One region of the Halomonas sp. YLB-10 genome, then DNA from elsewhere that is predicted to be linked to it. Evidence: predicted binding sites of a transcription regulator. Region 1 holds the regulator's gene; the other holds the start of a gene.
The links. The regulator PhoB, encoded in region 1, activates phosphate uptake and scavenging genes when phosphate is short. The targets are predictions, from matches to a motif close to TGTCATANNNNTGTCANA.
Positions count from the first base shown of each region.

Region 1 (9,182 bases):
GGGGTGCTGGCGGCGGTCTACCTCAATGAGGTCGCCCACCAGGGTCGATTGACCCGACTGGTCCGGATTGGCGTGCGCAATCTGGCCGGGGTGCCGTCCATCGTCTACGGCGTGTTCGGCCTGGGGGTCTTCGTCTATGGCATCGGCGGCAGCATCGATCGCTGGTTCTTCGAATCGACGCTGCCCTCGCCGACCTTCGGCACCGGCGGACTGCTGTGGGCCTCACTGACCCTGGCGCTGTTGACCTTGCCGGTGGTGATCGTGGCCACCGAAGAAGGTCTTTCGCGGATCCCGCTGCACCAGCGTGAAGGCGCCCTGGCGCTTGGGGCCACGCGCTTCGAGACCTTGACGCGGGTGGTGCTGCCGATGGCCACGCCGGCGATGCTGACTGGCCTGATTCTGGCGGTGGCCCGGGCCGCCGGCGAGGTGGCGCCGCTGATGCTGGTCGGGGTCGCCAAGCTGGCGCCGCAGGTGCCGCTGGACGGGGAGTTTCCCTTCCTCCACCTTGAAAGGAAGTTCATGCACCTGGGGTATCACATCTATGACGCGGCCTTTCACTCCAGCGATGTCCAGGCGGCGATGCCGCTGGTGTATGCCACAGCGCTACTGCTGGTCACGGTGATTCTGGTGCTTAACCTGACTGCAATATTCATGCGTCACTATTTGCGTAAGCGTCATGGTGCCCCGGTGCGCCGATGATGCAGGGAGAGGCAATGTCCATCGATGGCGAGCTGCCCAAGCGTCAGCTGGCCCAGGCAAGACTGGGAAATCGACGCGGGGCGGTCATGGAGTTTTCCGCAGCCGATACCTGCCTGGATATCCAGGGTTTGACCCTGGCCTATGGCGGCAAGACGGCGCTCAAGGATCTGACCCTGCGCATTCCACGCCATCGGGTCACGGCCTTTATCGGGCCGTCGGGCTGCGGCAAGTCGACGCTGTTGCGCGCCTTGAATCGTCTGCACGACCTCAATGAGGACGTCAGTCGTCACGGCCAGATTCATCTGGACGGCCACGATATCCATGACCCCAGGGTGGCGGTGGCCGAGCTCAGGCGTCGGGTGGGCATGGTGTTTCAGGCACCGAACCCCTTCCCCATGTCGATCTACGACAACGTCGCCTTTGGCCTGCGTCTGCAGGGAGGCTTGAGCAAGCGCCGCATCGACGATGTGGTCGAATGGGCACTGAAGTCGGCGGCGCTGTGGGACGAGGTCAAGGGGCGTCTACGGGCATCGGCCTGGTCGCTCTCGGGAGGCCAGCAGCAGCGTCTGGTCATCGCCCGGACCCTGGCGGTGGAACCCGAGGTGCTGTTGCTCGACGAGCCGGCCTCGGCCCTGGATCCGATCTCGACGCTGAAGATCGAGGAGCTGATTCGCACACTCAAGCCGCATCTGACCCTGGTGCTGGTGACCCACAACATGCAGCAGGCGGCGCGGGTGTCGGACTATACGGCGTTTTTGCACAACGGTGAGCTGGTGGAGTACGGCCCGACCGACACCCTGTTCACGCATCCGCGCCTGAGGCGCACCGAAAACTACATCACTGGACGCATGGTGGGCTAGCGTCCCGCCCCATGCTTCTTCAGGAGACCTTCATGGATATCACCAGCGATACCCACAGCCAGCACATCTCGAGGCAGTTCAATCATGAGCTCGAGGAACTCAAGACCCACCTGATGGCCATGGGTGGCCTGGTGGAAAAGCAGGTGCAGGATGCCGTCAGCTCGTTGCTCGACGCCGACTCGGCACTGGCCGCTCGTGTGGTCGACAACGACCGTGCGGTCAATGACATGCAGGTCAAGATCGACGATGAGTGCACCCGCGTGCTGGCACGCCGTCAGCCGGCGGCCTCGGATCTGCGCCTGGTACTGGCGGTGATCCGTGCAGCGTCGGATCTCGAGCGTATCGGTGACGAGGCCAGCAAGATCGCACGCAACGCCATCGAACTGGTCGACGGCAACAACGGCACCCGCGGCTTCGTCGAGGTGCGCAATATCAGCGAGCACGTGCGTCACATGATGCGTGACGCCCTGACCTCCTTCGCGCGTTTCGACACCGAGCTGGCGATGCAGGTGGTGCAGGAAGACGAGCGGGTCGACAGCGAGTACCAGAGCGCCATGCGCTCGCTGATGACCTTCATGATGGAAGATGCGCGTTCGATCTCTCCGGTACTGGGCATCATGTGGATACTGCGCGCGCTGGAGCGTGTCGGCGATCACGCCAACAACCTGGCCGAGTACGTCATCTATCTGGTCAAGGGCCTTGATATCCGTCACATCGCCCCTGACGACCTCAACCAGGAACTGCTCGACGACAGCAGCACGTCTTGACCTCGACGCCCTGAGCGGCGTCAATAGGCCGGCCCCGTCAGGGTCGTTGCCTGCACTCTGAGCATCGGGCCATCGTCGAGACGATGGCCCGATGTCGTTGGGGCACTGTCATCTTCAGCCACTGCCAAGGATCGATGTCATGCTGAATGCCCTCGAGGCGGTCCGCCGCGGAACCCGCCTGGTCTATAGCCAGGGCCTGCGTCGTTATGTGTTTCTTCCCATTCTGGTCAACCTGCTGGTCTACGCCGGCATGCTCAGCTACGTGCTCGGTGAGTTCGGTGGCTGGCTCGATAGCTGGATGGCCATGGTGCCGAGCTGGCTGGAATGGCTCGACTGGCTGATCTGGCCGTTGTTTGTGGTCAGCCTCGTGCTGATCGTGTTCTTCAGCTTTACCCTGGTTACCCACCTGATCGCCGCCCCCTTCTACGGCTTCCTGGCGGCCCGGGCCGAGGTCGAGCTGACCGGCCGCGAGCCCATCGATGATCGTGGCTGGCTCAAGACCGGTCTCGACGCCCTGGGCAGGGAGCTGTTGAAGCTGGCCTACATCCTGCCGCGCATGATCGGGCTGTTTATCCTGAGCTGGATTCCGGTGATCAACCTGATCGCGCCGCTGTTGTGGGCGGCCTTCAGCGCCTGGGTCATGGCGATCACCTACCTCGACTACCCGATGGATAACAACAAGGTCAGCTTCGCCGATATGCGCAAGCGCCTGTCGGCGCGCTGGTGGCCGAGTCTCAGCTTCGGTGGCCTGGTGACCTTGATCACCTGGATCCCGCTGGCCAACCTGTTTCTGATCCCCGGGGCCGTGGCCGGCGCGGTGCTGATGTGGGATCAGCACTATCGGCAGTTGCCGGTGGTTCGGCGTTGAGAGGCACTTCCTGTGGACGTATGGCGTGTCGGTGCTGCCGATAATGGTGCGGCGTCAAAAGGGGATAGCAGGGAGTGGCCATGACGGCGCTGTTGCCAAGTCTTTTGCTCTATATCGCGGCGGCGCTGGCCGAGATCGCCGGTTGCTTTGCGGTGTGGCGCTGGTGGCGAGATGACGCCTCGGCATGGTGGCTGCTGCCCGCGGTGGCGAGTCTGGTGGCCTTCGCCTGGCTGCTCAGTCAGACCGATGCCGACTACGCCGGGCGTGCCTTTGCCGCTTACGGGGGCGTCTACATCGTGGCGTCGCTGGGCTGGCTGTGGTGGGTCGAGCAGCGCCTGCCGGATCGCTGGGACCTGATCGGGGGAGTGCTGTGTCTGATGGGTGCCGCGGTCATCCTGCTGGGGCCCAGGAGCTGATGGGAGCACGCTCGGTTCGTTCTGGCGGGGCCTAGGCGCTGTCCGAAAAGTCGACGAGCGAAGGTTAGACAAGGCAAAAATCGGTGAGAAAGCGCAGTTTACGGGGTGTAATTGAGCATTTTGACCGGGCTGGCGCACCAGCCGATTTTTAACGCCGTATTACCGAGCGCAGGCACTTTTCAGACAAGCCCTAGTGCACAGCGCCGGCGCGGCCGAGCGCCACAGGGTCGGCCGCTGCCAGCCGGCTCGAGGGAAAGATGCAGCGGAAGGTTGCGCCCTCGCCGAGCCGGGAGTCGATATCCAGGCGTGCCTCGTGGCGCAGCAGCACATGCTTGACGATGGCCAGTCCCAGGCCGGTACCACCGGTGGCGGTGCTGCGGCCCTTGTCGACCCGGTAGAAACGTTCGGTAAGGCGTGGCAGGTGCCTCGGATCGATGCCTTCGCCGTCGTCTTCCACCTCGAGGCAGGCGCCTTCGCCGTAGGCACGCCAGCGTAGCGTGATATGGGCGCCGTCACCGGCGTAGCGCACCGCATTGAAGGCCAGGTTGGAGACTGCGCTGTGCATCTCCTTCTCGCTGCCGGTGAGACTGCGCGATTCTTCGACGACCACCTCGATCTGCTGGCGGCCGCCTGACAATGCCTCGGCGTCGCGCTTGACCGCCTGCAGCAGGGTGGTGGGGTCGAGGCGAACGTGGTCGCTGCCGCCCTGGTCGTTCTCGAGTCGTGACAGCAGCAGCAGGTCGTTGACCAGATTCTGCATGCGGCGCGTCTGGCTCTGCATCTGGGCGACCCCCTTGCCCAGGCGCTCCGGCAGCATGCCGGCCATGTCGCTGTAGGTCTCCAGGTAGCCGGTGAGCACGGTCAACGGCGTGCGCAGCTCGTGGGAGACGTTGGCGACGAAGTCGCGGCGCATCTGTTCCAGGCGATGCAGACGGGTGATATCGCGGGCCATGACCAGGCGTTCATCGTCACCGTACAGGGTGATCTGGAACTGCAGGATCATGTTCTCGTCGATGGGGGAGGGCAGGCTCAGCGGTTCGCGGTAGTCACGGGCATTGAAGTAGCCGACGAAGCGCGGGTCGCGCAGCAGGTTGGTGATGTGCTGGCCGCGGTCCAGTGCCGGCTTCAGGCCGAGCATGCGCTCGGCGGAGCTGTTCCACCACTCCAGGTCGCCGTGGCGATCGAGCATCACCACGCTGTCGCGCATCGCCTCGGACGACTCCTGGATACGCTGCAGGGTCGAGCGCAGGCGGCGCTGAGTGATCCGCTGGCCCTTTTGATAGCGATAGAGGCGATCGAACAGCTCGCCCCACAGGCCACTGGCGGTGGGAGGTTCCTGCTGGGGGCGGTGGGTCAGCCAGTCGTGCATCGCGTGCAGGTTGCGCAGGTGATAGCTGAGCCCAAGCGCCAGGCCAAGGCCGATGCCTACGCTGGACAGCGAGAAGGGCCAGCCCAGCAAGGCGCCGAGACCCACCAGCACGGCCAGGCGCCAGACTTCTCGTCTCCACAGACGACCCACGTCAGTTCTCGGCTCCGTTCACCTCATCCCTCCTGGTGCTGCGTTGCGTCGATGGCTCGCTCAGACCTTGGCCGAAAAGCGATAACCGGTACCGCGTACGGTCTGGATCAGTTGCTGATGGGGTTCCCCCAGGGCCTTGCGCAGGCGGCGGATATGCACGTCGACGGTACGTTCTTCCACGTAGACGTTGCCACCCCAGACCTGATCGAGCAACTGGCCACGGGTGTAGGCGCGCTCCTGGTGGGTCATGAAGAACTGCAGCAGGCGATATTCGGTGGGGCCCATGTCCAGTGACTTGCCGTCGACGCTGACGCGATGGCTGACCGGGTCGAGCTTGAGGCCTTCCACCTCCACCGGGTCCTCGACGCCCCGCGGAGTGGCGCGTCGCAGAACTGCCTTGAGTCTGGCCACCAGTTCTCGCGGCGAGAATGGCTTGGTGATGTAGTCGTCGGCGCCGGCTTCGAGGCCCTGGATCTTGTTGTCCTCCTCACCCTTGGCGGTGAGCAGGATGATCGGCAGCTCTGCGGTGGTTTCCTCGCGCTTGAGCCGGCGGGCCAGTTCGATGCCGCTGGTGCCCGGCATCATCCAGTCCAGCAGCAGCAGGTCTGGCTGGTCATCGACGATGATGGCGTGGGCGGCCTGAGCATTGTCCGCCTCGAGCACCCGGTAGTCGGCCATTTCCAGCGCCACCGCGATCATTTCGCGGATCGGGGCTTCGTCATCGACGATCAGTACGGTCTTGGCGGTCATCCCGGGAGCCTCTTGGTCAGGGTCTTACACTCGACGGTGACAAATGACACCACGTCAATGTGACAATTAGATGACATTGTATCCATTGTCGAGCGACCGAGACGGGCATTTCCCTCACCCGAGGGAGGGATAGAGGCTCAGTCCGAGTCCGGCGAACAGCAATAGGCCCGACCAGTGGTTGTTGAGAAAGGCCTGGAAGCAACGGTCGCGGTCACGGCTCTTGATCAGCCGCTGCTGGTGGACAAAGGTCGCGCCCATGGCCAGCCAGCCGAGCCAGAAGAAGCCGCCCAGCGCCAGCAGGCTGCCGGCCCAGGCCAGCAGCCCCAGGGTAGCCAGCTGCAATAGCGCAATGATGCGGGTGTCCCAGCGGCCGAACAGTACCGCGGTGGACTTGATGCCGATCTTGAGGTCGTCGTCGCGGTCGACCATGGCGTATTCGGTGTCGTAGGCCACGGTCCACAGCACGTTGGCGGTAAACAGCAGCCAGGCGACCATCGGGACTTCGCCGAGCACCGCGCCGAAGGCCATCGGAATGGCCCAGGAGAAGGCTGCGCCCAGCACCACCTGGGGGAAGTGGGTGTAGCGTTTCATGAAGGGATAGCTGGCGGCCAGCACCGCTCCGATCAACGACAGCCACACGGTAAAGCCGTTGGTCAGCCAGACCAGCGCGAAGGCCGATCCCAGCAGGCACACGAACAGCACCTTGGCCTCCCGCTCACTGATGCGGCCGGTGGCCAGCGGTCGGTTCTTGGTGCGTTTGACGTGGCCATCGAAGTGGCGATCGGCGTAGTCGTTGACCACGCAGCCCGCCGCCCGCATCAGGTAGACGCCGGCGACGAAGATCAGCAGGGTGTCACGGGCCGGAATGCCCTCGGAGGCCACCCACAGCGCCCACAGGGTCGGCCACATCAACAGCCAGGTACCGATGGGGCGGTCCAGACGCATCAGCGCCAGAAAGTCGGGAATTCGGTTCAGGTATCCAGGGGGACGCAGCAGCGAACGATCCATCGGTTTCTCTCATGCTCTGGCGCAGGTCAGGCGAAAATGAGGCGTAAGCCGGGCAACAGTCGCTCCTCGGAGAAACATCGCCGAGAAGCCTTGGCGCAGCCTAGCGCGAGCCGACGGCCATGACCAGCCAGGCGGCTCGCTCCGAAGTTGGCGACGGAAGGGCGATGGCGGGGTGACAGCCGGTGAGCGACAGCTAGTCAGCCGGTGGCAGAGGCCGACAGCGACAACGCTCGGCCCATGGTCGGCATAAAGCTCTCCTGCACCAGCAGCACCCAGCCGCTGTGACGAAATACCGAGCGGCGTTGCCACAGTCCGGTATAGCCGTGGATCGGCCTGGTGTTACGGCCGATCTGAATGGCGCTGCGCTCGAGATCGGGCTGGCGAAACAGCCAGCTGCCGAGAGAGGTCTCGCCGAGGCCTTCGAAGGGAGCGTCGTGACGCTCGACGATCGGTGCCACGCTGCGCGCCACCACCCAGGGCTCCTCGTCCACGCACAGGGCGACCTCGCGCAGCCAGGCCTGCTCGTCGCTGGCCAGACCCAGCACGTGGGCCTCGTCAGGCCACGGCAGGCCCTTGGCCTCCGCCAGCAGGCGTACGCGAAAGTGCCCGGCGCCTGCCGCCTCGATCAGGCGTTCTGTCAGGGAGTCCCGCGAGGCCAGCCAGGCGTGCCAGTCAGCGGGCACCGCGATGCCACCGGAGGCCAGCGACACCCAGCCGGGGTCGACGATATCGGCCGCGTCGGCATTCGGCGAAGAGGCTGTGGCTGGCGCGGGATTACCCGGTTCGGACCCCGAGCGCTCCTCCAAGGAGCGGAATGTGGAAGGAAGCTGTGTCATGCGGCCTCGGCAGGGCTGTCGTCACCGGACGGCGGTGCTCCGGTCGGTCGGCGCATAGTGTACCATGTGGCCCAGCACTCACCCGCTGGTGTGGCCCCGTGCGGGCCGGCCCAGCTTCAACAGCGACCGCCCGGCGGTCGTCGGCAGAGTCGAAGGAAGCGATGCAAGGACCCTTGACCATCATCGGTACCGGCATGGCGGGCATAGGCCTGGCACGCCAGGTGCGGGCGCTGGACGCCCACCGACCGATCACCCTGATCAGCGCCGACTCAGGCGATGACTATTCCAAACCGCTGCTGTCCACCGGCTTCGCCAAGGGCCTGGCGGCGGACCGGCTGGCCGCGCGCTCGGCGCTGGAACTGGCCGATCAACTGGGCGCGGTGGTACGTCCCCACACCAGGGTCGATGCCATCGATCTGGCGTCGCGCACCCTGAGCCTGGGCCAGGAACGCCTGCCCTGGTCGGATCTGGTGATTGCCACCGGTGCCAGCCCCGTGGCGCCCTTCGAGATTCCCGATGCCCTGGCCGGACGGGTGTTCTCGATCAATGATCTCGACGACTATCGGCGTTTTTCGGCAGGCCTCGAGGCGCTGGGGCGCCCGGCTCGGGTGGCCATCGTCGGCCTCGGACTGGTCGGCTGTGAATTTGCCAACGATCTGCACGCCGGTGGTCATCGCGTCTGCCTGGTCGGCCCTGAACCCTCGTTGTTGCCCAGGTTGCTGCCCCGGCGGCTGGGTCAGACCCTGAGCCAGGCCTTCATCGAGGCCGGCATCGACGTCATCCATGGCCGTCTGGTAAGCAGGCTCGAAGGTGCCGGTGGTGACATCGGTGTGCACCTCGACGACGGCCATGAGCTGGAGGCGGATATGGTGCTGGTGGCCACCGGTCTGAAGCCGCGCTCTCGGCTGGCGCGAGAGGCCGGTATCGCGACAGATGGTGATGCTATTGTCGTCGATCGCTACCTTAAAAGCTCCGATCCTCGTGTTCATGCGCTGGGTGATGTGGCCTCGGTGGATGGCGTCAATGCCATGTACGTGCAGCCGCTGCAGGCTTCGGCCAAGGCGCTGGCCGCGACCCTGTGCGGTCGTCCCACCCAGGTGCGCTACGGCCCCTGGCCGGTGCTGGTCAAGACGCCGCTGCTGCCGGTGGTGGCGCTGCCGCCGATGACCGACAAGGTGCATTGGCGAATCGAGGCCGACGGCGAGGATATCAGCGCCCTGGCCGAGGATGACGAAGGGCGTCTGCAGGGCTTTGCGTTGACGGGAAAATGCGTTCGTCGGAAAGTCGAACTGGCGCGGGCGGCACCGCCGTTGCTAGGCTAGGTTCGTCAACGGCGCGGGTTGTACGCGATACAGCCGTCGTTGAAGGTGCCACCGAGGCAGGGCAATTCTATCGGGGACGACCGCCACGACGTGTGGCTGGCCGGTGTCGTATCGCCGGTTTCGTACCGATGGAAGAG
Region 1 is NZ_RRCU01000005.1:177,122-186,303, forward strand. It holds gene pstA (phosphate ABC transporter permease PstA) at 1-699, shown strand, start outside; gene pstB (phosphate ABC transporter ATP-binding protein PstB) at 786-1,559, shown strand; gene phoU (phosphate signaling complex protein PhoU) at 1,592-2,326, shown strand; gene cysZ (sulfate transporter CysZ) at 2,466-3,194, shown strand; gene EBB56_RS12875 (YnfA family protein) at 3,275-3,610, shown strand; gene phoR (phosphate regulon sensor histidine kinase PhoR) at 3,801-5,129, opposite strand; gene phoB (phosphate regulon transcriptional regulator PhoB) at 5,190-5,879, opposite strand; gene ubiA (4-hydroxybenzoate octaprenyltransferase) at 5,994-6,887, opposite strand; gene EBB56_RS12895 (chorismate lyase) at 7,085-7,723, opposite strand; gene EBB56_RS12900 (FAD-dependent oxidoreductase) at 7,885-9,045, shown strand.

Region 2 (9,182 bases), on a different contig from region 1:
CTGAGGTCGTCGACGCCAGCCAGCTGGAGTTGCGGGCTGGCGACCAGGGCAATGCGATCGGTCGCCAGGGTCACCACCTCATGGTCCGGATAGGGGCCCATACCGTAACGAATCGCCAGGCGGGTTCCATGCGTCAGATCAAGCACGCTCTCGCTGGCATGGATATTCAAGGCGATATCGGGATTCGTCGAATGAAAGTCGGTCAGTCGAGGAAGCAGCCACTGGCTGGCGAAGGCCGGAGTGCAGGAGAGGGTGACGCTGGCGGGTGTCGTTCGCTTGAGCAGACTTTCCAATGCGTCGGCGAAGGCGTCAAAGCCCTGGCGTAGCACGGGAGAAAGCTCCGTTGCCGCGTCGGTCGGGATCACCTGGCGGGTGCGACGCTCGAATAGCCCTACGCCGAGCCAGCTTTCCAGTTCACGTACCTGGTGGCTGATCGCGGCGGGCGTTACCGCCAGCTCTTCAGCCGCCCCCTTGAAACTACGGTGACGTGCTGCCGCCTCAAAGGCACGCAACTGCGAGAGTGGTAGTCGGCGTCGTTGCATCGCATCCCTATGGACAAAAAATTTTTGTGTATCTGCAAAGAATAGATCGTTTGTCGGCCCGAATCGATTGGAAGATTCTGTCGTTCGTGCACCACCAAGCATGAGCGGTACTAATCCCAAAGGAGAATCTTCATGGCTACACTGTTGCACCTTGATGCCAGCGCACGCTCCGGACTTTCCGGTAGTCAACCCCACGGATCGCATTCGAGACGCCTCAGCGCCCACTTCGTCACACAGTGGCAACGGGCACGTCCTGACGACAGGGTCGTCTATCGCGATGTCGGCCAGCAGCCGCCTCGTCCTGTCACCGGTGATTGGATTCATGCCGCCTTCACCAAGCCGGAAGCGCGGGATAGGTGGATGCACGAGGTTCTCGCGGAGAGTGATTCCCTGGTCGACGAACTGCTCGAGGCGGATCTGATCATTGCTGGCGTACCGATGTACAACTTCGGCGTTCCGGCCGGATTCAAGGCTTATATCGACAATATCGTGCGAGTCGGGCGGACTTTCGGCTTTGATCGCTCCCGCCCAGGCTTGCCCTATTGGCCGATGCTGAGCGCCATGGGCAAGCGCTTGGTAGTGCTTGGTGCCCGGGGTGATTATGGCTATGAGTCTGGTGAGCGAATGGAGCACACCAACCACGTCGAACCACACTTGCGTACCGTTTTCGCCTATCTCGGCATAGAGGAGTTGCACAGCATCGCCGTGGAGTATGACGAGTTTGCCGACGAGCGGCTGCAGCAGTCTCTGATTCAGGCGGAGCAACGCGTTGAGGCGTTGGTCGACAGGCTGGCGGCCAGTCTGGACGTTGCTCGCGTTGTTTCCGATCCAGTCTCGGGGTGAGCGCACCTCCGTGACCGCTTCTTCGATCGTCCCCTGCTGGGTACCAGATGCTCGGCAACAGATGTGATTCCCTGTCCAGCAAACGTCTGTATTGCAGAACTTGAAATAAGAATAGTCTCGCGGGATGAGAAATTTGCGCGTCTCGCCGTCAGAGGGCCGATGTGGTGAGAGGGAGTGTCTGATTTCCAACAATGTATTCTTCATGATAAGTCGGAAAAATCAGTGAGCGAGGTGGATGATGGGTGGTTATATAAGTAGAGATAGGGAGCCTGATCTGGCGGCTTCTTTCGGTGCGCTGGAAGAAAAACAGTTGTCAGTGAGCCAACCGCTTGCGCGCAATGGTGTTCTGCAGCCAGGAAAGGTCTATTTCATTCCCGCGAGGTGTGGCGCTGCCGTTGTACTGGAAAAAGGGCAGATGCTTACGCTGATTAACGTAAGTGGATTGCAGGTCTGCGATATGTGGGCTTTCAATACGAGTGATCCAGACGAATTTCTATCCATGGAACATACTCGAACCCATCTTGGGCGCTTGGTGCCGGTTGTCGGTGACAGTATGGTTTCCAATAGAAGAAACGAGATGCTGGAACTAGTGGAAGATACTTCGCCTGGGGTGCATGACACATTGATTGCCGCCTGCGATATCAATCGCTATAGACAGCTTGGCGTAAGCGAATACCATGACAACTGTGTTGATAATCTTCGAATGGCATTGCTTGCCATCGGCAAGGAGGTTTCGCATGTTCCATCACCATTCAATGTGTGGATGAATGTTCCACTTGATGGTGATGGCTCACTGACATTTGTGCCACCCGTGGCCAAAAGAGACGACAGGATCGTGTTCAAGGCAATGATGACCTGTTACGTAGTCATGTCATGCTGTCCCCAGGATATTACGGCGGTCAACGGAGTTGGTAGCCAAACGGAAAGTATAGGAGTCATGCTCGGAGATTGAAGAAACACGGGATAGATGGCGATGCACTGCAACTCCGCCGCCGGCGCTAAAGGTTCTCATTTCGTCGGAGGTAAACTCCAGCCTTTGCGCTCCGGCGGCATCCGGCTCGTCATCGCTCACGATATGACTTCAGCACTCCCTCTCGTCGCTTCAAACGCCTCTACACGTTTTTTGGGCCAGCGGCAGCGAAGTTTAGCGATAGCGATCACGCTGCCTCTACGCGGGCTCGGGCTTCTTCTCCCTTGGCTGACCCTCACCTCCGATGTCCGAGGGCACCAGTGGCAGGTCCTCGGGCAGGTGGCGGGCACAGAAGTCCAGGCAGTCGAGGCCGTTGACGGCCTGGGGGGCCAGTGGACAATTCCATGGCGACTCGCGCAGCACTTCCGGAAGATGGTCGCTCAGGTCCTCCATGTCCTGACTCTTGGGCCAGCACAGCCAGCGCTCCCGTTCAGGGGTCTCGGGGTGGCGCCACTTCAGCATCCAGTCGTCGCCCCAGGGCAGTACGCCCAGGGTGTCGGGTTCGGGCGGCGGCAGACCCTGGAAGGCGCTGGCCCACCAGCGGGGCGAGAGGTGATGGCGTCCCAGGCGTCGGCTGCACTGGGCCAGCAGGGTACGCTGCACCACCATGACATCCAGGGCGCTGTCATCACGATAGAGCACATGGAGCGCGAGAGTGTGCGGTATTACGCAAAGCTCCCGCTCAACCAGTTCATCCAGTGACTCCCTGCTGTCGACCTCCTCGGCCAGGGCGCCGTCCAGCGTTACCAGGGTGACCGATTGTGGCGGTATGACGAGACAACAGGGAAGTGCCTGGTCGAGGCATGAAAGCGATTGGACATTGGCGGCGCTGCCCCGGTCGAGGCTCTGTTGATCGACACAGTGGACCCAGTACCAACGAGGCTCGGGATCTTCGTCGGCTGAAGGGGCGCGTTGGGGCATAAGAAGTATGCGCTGATGTCGGTGTCCCAGATTCCACATGGTTCTGGTCCTGTCGATAGCGATTGTTGGTGCACTGTGTCGACGAGCGAAGCCATTTTCTTTCACCAACTGTTACTCTTTTTACAATAGCGCTACTTCCTGTGCTCTGCGTCAACCTCGTCTATCGTCATACGAGTGTCATCTGGACTACCTAGTGTTGTCGGCGGACCGCCGTCGCCCCTGTGATCGACTTTCCCCTCCGATACCCGAGGCCGGCAACAGTGACTGGCACCGACAGCCCACGCCTTGACGGCGAACAGAGGGCTGCAAGAAGAGGACTGCGCAATGAGCAAGGAAATTGAAGATCATCGTCTGTTGAATCCCAGCCGTAATGAACCCTTCTCCTCGGTGCTCGACCGTCGTCTTTCCCGGCGAGCGGTGATGAAGGGTGGCATGGGCATGGCGGCCATGACCATGCTGGGAAGCTTTGGTCTCTCGGCCTTCGCCAACGAGCCGTCGTCAGGGATGGCCAAGACGCCGCTGGCGCTGGCCTTCGAGTCGATTGCCGGTTCGCGCAGCGACGCCGTGGTGGTGCCGCCGGGCTATACCGCCCAGGTGCTGGTGCCCTGGGGTACGCCGCTTGACGACAGCGCGCCCGAATGGAGCGAGGATCTGACGATGACGCCCCAGGCCCAGGCGGCCAGCGTCGGCATGCATCACGACGGCATGCATCCTTTCGCGCTGGATGAGAGCACGGCCTCCGAGCGCTTCCTGCTGGTGATGAACAACGAATACATCGACGAGAACGCGCTGTGGGCGCCCCAGGGCGGCCCTACCAACATGACCGAAGGCAAGCGTCCGGCGGACGAGGTGCGCACCGAGATCAACGCCCACGGGGTGACCGTGGTCGAGGTGAAGAAGGACGCCGATGGTCGCTGGAGCCACGTCAAGGGTTCCGCCCATAACCGTCGCTACACCAGCGCCACCCCGATGCACCTGTCAGGGCCGGTGGCGGGCAGCGACTACGTCAAGACCAGGTATTCCCCGGGCGGCACCCAGGCTCGCGGCACCAACAACAACTGTGCCCACGGCTACACGCCCTGGGGTACCTACCTCACCTGCGAGGAGAACTGGCCGGCCTACTTCGTCAAGAACGAAGGCCGTACCCTGGACGATGACCGTCTTGGCATCGCCAGTGGTCGCGGACGCTACGGCTGGGAGACCGCCGCGGGTGATGACAGCGAACGCGACGACGAATTTACCCGTCTGATCGGCGACCCCGTCGCCGACGACGCCAGCGGTGACTACCGCAACGAGCCGCGTCAGTTCGGCTATATCGTCGAGATCGACCCCTATACCGGCAGGCAGGCGATCAAGCGCACGGCGCTGGGCCGCTTCCGCCACGAGGGCTGCTGGCCGGGCAAGCTGGTAGCAGGCGAGCCGGTGGTGTTTTACTCCGGTCACGACTCGCGCAACGAGTACATCTACAAGTTTGTCTCGGAGGCGGCCTGGGACCCGGCGGATGCCATCGCTCCCGGCGCCGAGGCCGATCGCCTGGCGATCGGTGACAAGTACATGGACAGCGGCACCCTTTACGTCGCTCGCTTCAACGCCGATGGCAGCGGCGAGTGGCTGCCGCTGACGCCGGACGCTTCCACCCAGGATGGCCGTACCCTGGCCGAGGCGCTGGAACTCGACGCCGATGACCTGGCCGGGGTGATCATCCACACCTGTGATGCCGCCGACCTGATGGGTGCCACACCGATGGATCGCCCTGAGTGGGGCGCGGTGGACCCGTCCACCGGCGAGGTCTACATGACCCTGACCAACAACTCGAAGCGTACCGAAGACGGCACCGAGGCGACCCTGACCGGCGACGGCGACAACATCACCGCGCTGGGCAACGGCTACGCCACGGCACCGGTCAATGCGGCCAACCCGCGGGCGAACAACGAGGCCGGTCAGATCATCCGCTGGCGCGAGGGCAGCGATGCCACCGCCTTCGACTGGGAGGTATTCGTGTTCGGTGCCGCGGCCAGTGACCAGAACAACCTGTCCGGGCTGACCGCCGACAACGAATTCGCCAGTCCCGATGGGCTCTACTTCGATGAGCGCGGCGACGGCCAGGGCATCCTGTGGATCCAGACCGACAACGGCTACGAGGGCGTCACCGAGAGCACCAATGACCAGGTGCTGGCGGTCGTGCCGGCGGAGCTCGAGCGTGCCGATGGTGCCGCCGCGGTGATCTCCGGGGCCAACCAGGACAAGCTCAAGCGTTTCTGCGTGGGCCCCAACGGCTGCGAGGTCACCGGCATCTTCCCCACGCCGGACAAGACCGCGCTGTTTATCAATATCCAGCATCCGGGCAACTGGCCGGCCAGTGACGACGCGACCCAGGCGTCTGATGCCAGCGTGCGACCGCGCGCCGCCACGGTGGTGATCCAGCGCGAAGACGGCGGCCAGATCGGCGTCTAGGACGTGTCCGAAAGGTGTCGGCTTGCGTCGGCCTTTCGGGCAATCTCCAGGGGCGTTGTCGACGTCTGACGTCTTGCGCCGCCCCAGCACCCCGGCTCCCTTTTCAGGGAGCCGGGGTGTTTTTTCTAGGGTCTGGGTGTCCAGGGCTGGATGATCGGCAGCCTGAAGCGGGAGGCGGTTGGTCCGGGAACCGCTTGGGTCGGCCAAGGCGCGGGCCAAGCGGCGCCCGGCAGCCGTCAGGACACATGACGACAACATGAAGAAGCCCCTCGCCAGCGTCGCTGGCGAGGGGCCTGGGTGGTGTTGCCGGTGCGTCTGTGGCGCTTTAACGCGCCGCTTTACTCAAGCCCGGGCGGCGTAGGCGTACAGCAGCGTTTCCTGGGCGGAGATCGGTGCGGCCTCGCCCGGATCCTGCTTGATGTAGGTGCCGTCGGCCTGCAGCAGCCAGCTCTGGCAGTTGTCGACCAGATAGGTCTCGAGGTCCTTGCGCACCCGGGCGGCGAGCTTCTTGTCGAGCAGCGGGAAGCAGGTCTCGACCCGATGGAACATGTTGCGCGCCATGAAGTCCGCGCTGGAGCCCCATATCTCGGGCTTGCCGTCGTTGTGGAAGTGGAACACCCGGGTGTGTTCGAGGAAGCGACCGATCACCGAGCGCACCCGGATATTCTCGGAGATGCCGGGCAGGCCAGGGCGCAGGCAGCACATGCCGCGGATGATCAGGTCGCACTCGACGCCGGCCTGGGAGGCGCGGTAGAGCGCCTGGATCAGCTTGGGTTCGGTTAGTGAGTTGCACTTGACGATGATATGGGCGCGCTTGCCCTTGCGCGCGTAGCTTGCCTCCCGCTCGATCATTTCGACGACCCGTTCGTGCAGGGTGAAGGGGGCGTGCAGCAGCTTCTCGATCTGGCGGGTGCGGCCCATGCCGGACAGTTGCTGGAACACCTTGTGCACGTCGGCGCACAGCACAGGGTCCGCGGTGAGCAGGCTGTAGTCGGTGTAGAGCTTGGCCGTCTTGGAGTGATAGTTGCCGGTGCCGAGGTGAGCGTAGTGGCGCAGCGCGCCCTTCTCGCGGCGCACGATGTGCATCATCTTGGCGTGGGTCTTGTAGGCCATCACCCCGTAGATGACGATGGCGCCGGCCTCCTGCAGGCGCGAGGCCAGCGCCAGGTTGTCGGCTTCGTCGAAGCGGGCGCGCAGTTCGATGACCACCGTCACTTCCTTGCCTTGGCCGGCGGCCTCGACCAGGGCGTTGACGATGGGTGAGTCGGCACCGGTGCGATACAGGGTCTGCTTGATCGCCAGCACGTCGGGGTCGCGGGCGGCCTCGCGCAGCAGGTCCTCCACCGGGGTGAACGACTGGAAGGGGTGATGCAGCAGGATGTCGCCTTCCTGCATCGACTGCATGATGGAGTTGGGTTGCTTGACCTGCTTGGGCACGCCGGGGGTAAAGGAGCGGTACATCAGATCGGGCCGGTCGGCGTCACCCAGTACCGACATCATGCGGGTCAGGTTGACCGGGCCATTGACCCGATAGAGGTCACTGGGTTCGAGCTGGAACTGCTTGATCAGGAAGTCGGAGAGTTCCTCGGGGCAGTTGTCGGCCACCTCCAGGCGCACGCCGCTGCCGTAGCGCCGGGCCAGCAGCTCGCCGCGCAGGGCCGAGGCCAGGTCCGAGACTTCTTCGGGATCGACCGTCATGTCGGCGTTGCGGGTCAGACGGAACTGGTAGCAGCCCTTGACCTTCATCCCCGGGAACACCTCGTCGGCGTGGGCGTGGATCATCGACGACAGGAACAGATACTCGGTGAAGCCTTCCTCGCACAGCTCATCCGGCAGCGCGATGACCCGGGGCAGCGAACGTGGCGCCGGCAGGATGGCGAGGCCGCCCTCGCGGCCGAAGGCGTCCTTGCCCTCAAGCTCGACGATGAAGTTGAGGCTCTTGTTGACCAGCCGCGGGAAGGGGTGCGAGGGGTCCAGCCCGATGGGGCTGACCACCGGGATGATCTCGGTGGAGAAGTAATCATGGACCCACTTGCGCTGCTGCTTGGTCCAGTCTCCACGCCGACGGAAGCGGATGTTGTGGGCTTCCATGGCAGGGATCAGCTGCTCGTTGAGGATGCGGTACTGACGCTCGACGTGTTCGTGGGCGATCTTCGAGATCTCGTCGAGCACCGAACGCGGGCTGCGGCCGTCGGCACCGGTGGTGTCGTCGCCCACGGCCAGCTGGCTCTTCAGTCCTGCCACTCGGATCTCGAAGAACTCGTCCATGTTGGAGGAGAAGATCAACAGGAACATCAGGCGGTTGAGCAGCGGGTGCGCCTGGTCCAGCGCCTGTTCCAGCACCCGGATGTTGAACTGCAGATGCGACAGCTCGCGATTGAAGTAGAGGCTCGGGTCAGTGAGGTCGGCCTCAGGGTCCGGCATTGCCTTGGGCTTGATGCCGGTGCGCGTCTGGTTAAGGCGCGGCACCGGGGTATCGGCCTGGGGCGCGTCGCTCATCGAGACGTCGGACTTGCCCAGGGTCGCATGTTCAATCGTGGCGTTGTCGCTCTGCGCGTCTTCCATGGTGGTTCCTCGTCGGGGCTCGGGAAGGGCGCCGCTCCCTCCCCTGATCAGCGGGCCAATAGCCTGGCCGCGCGTTTGGCAAAGTAGGTCAGCACGCCGTCGGCGCCGGCACGCTTGAAGCACATCAGCGACTCGAGGATGACAGTGTCAGCGTCCAGCCAGCCGTTGTCGAAGGCGGCCATGTGCATGGCGTATTCACCGCTCACCTGGTAGGCGTAGGTGGGCACCCGCAGCTCGTCCTTGACCCGGCGGACCACGTCCAGGTAGGGCATGCCGGGCTTGACCATCACCATGTCGGCACCTTCGGTGATGTCCATGGCGACCTCGTGGAGGGCCTCGTCGCTGTTGGCCGGGTCCATCTGGTAGGTCGACTTATCGGCCTTGCCCAGGTTGGCCGCCGAGCCCACCGCATCGCGGAAGGGGCCGTAGTAGCGCGAGGCGTACTTGGCGCTGTAGGCCATGATGCGGGTGTTGTGCAGGCCTTCACGCTCGAGCAGTTCACGGATGGCACCGATACGCCCGTCCATCATGTCGGAAGGGGCGACCACGTCGGCCCCGGCCTCGGCATGGGACAGCGCCTGCTTGATCAGGGTCTCGACGGTGCGGTCATTGGCCACATAGCCGTCTTCATCGAGGATGCCGTCCTGACCGTGGCTGGTGTAGGGGTCCAGGGCGACATCGGTGATCACGCCGAGCTCGGGCAGGGCGGCCTTGAGCTCGCGCACGCTGCGCTGGACCAGGCCGCTGGCGCTGTAGGCTTCTTCGGCCAGCTCGCTTTTCTTGTCGGCGTCGACCACCGGAAACAGCGCAATGGCGGGAATGCCCAGCTCGACGGCCTCGCGGGCCTCTTCGATCAACAGGTCCAGCGACAGGCGCTCGACCCCGGG
Region 2 is NZ_RRCU01000002.1:647,236-656,417, reverse strand. It holds gene EBB56_RS06735 (LysR substrate-binding domain-containing protein) at 1-644, opposite strand, end outside; gene EBB56_RS06730 (FMN-dependent NADH-azoreductase) at 675-1,385, shown strand; gene EBB56_RS06725 (DUF1989 domain-containing protein) at 1,621-2,337, shown strand; gene EBB56_RS06720 (hypothetical protein) at 2,554-3,315, opposite strand; gene EBB56_RS06715 (PhoX family phosphatase) at 3,601-5,730, shown strand; gene ppk1 (polyphosphate kinase 1) at 6,073-8,295, opposite strand; gene hemB (porphobilinogen synthase) at 8,343-9,182, opposite strand, start outside.
Region 2: the regulator PhoB is predicted to act here: its motif matches at 3,441-3,458, upstream of EBB56_RS06715 (PhoX family phosphatase).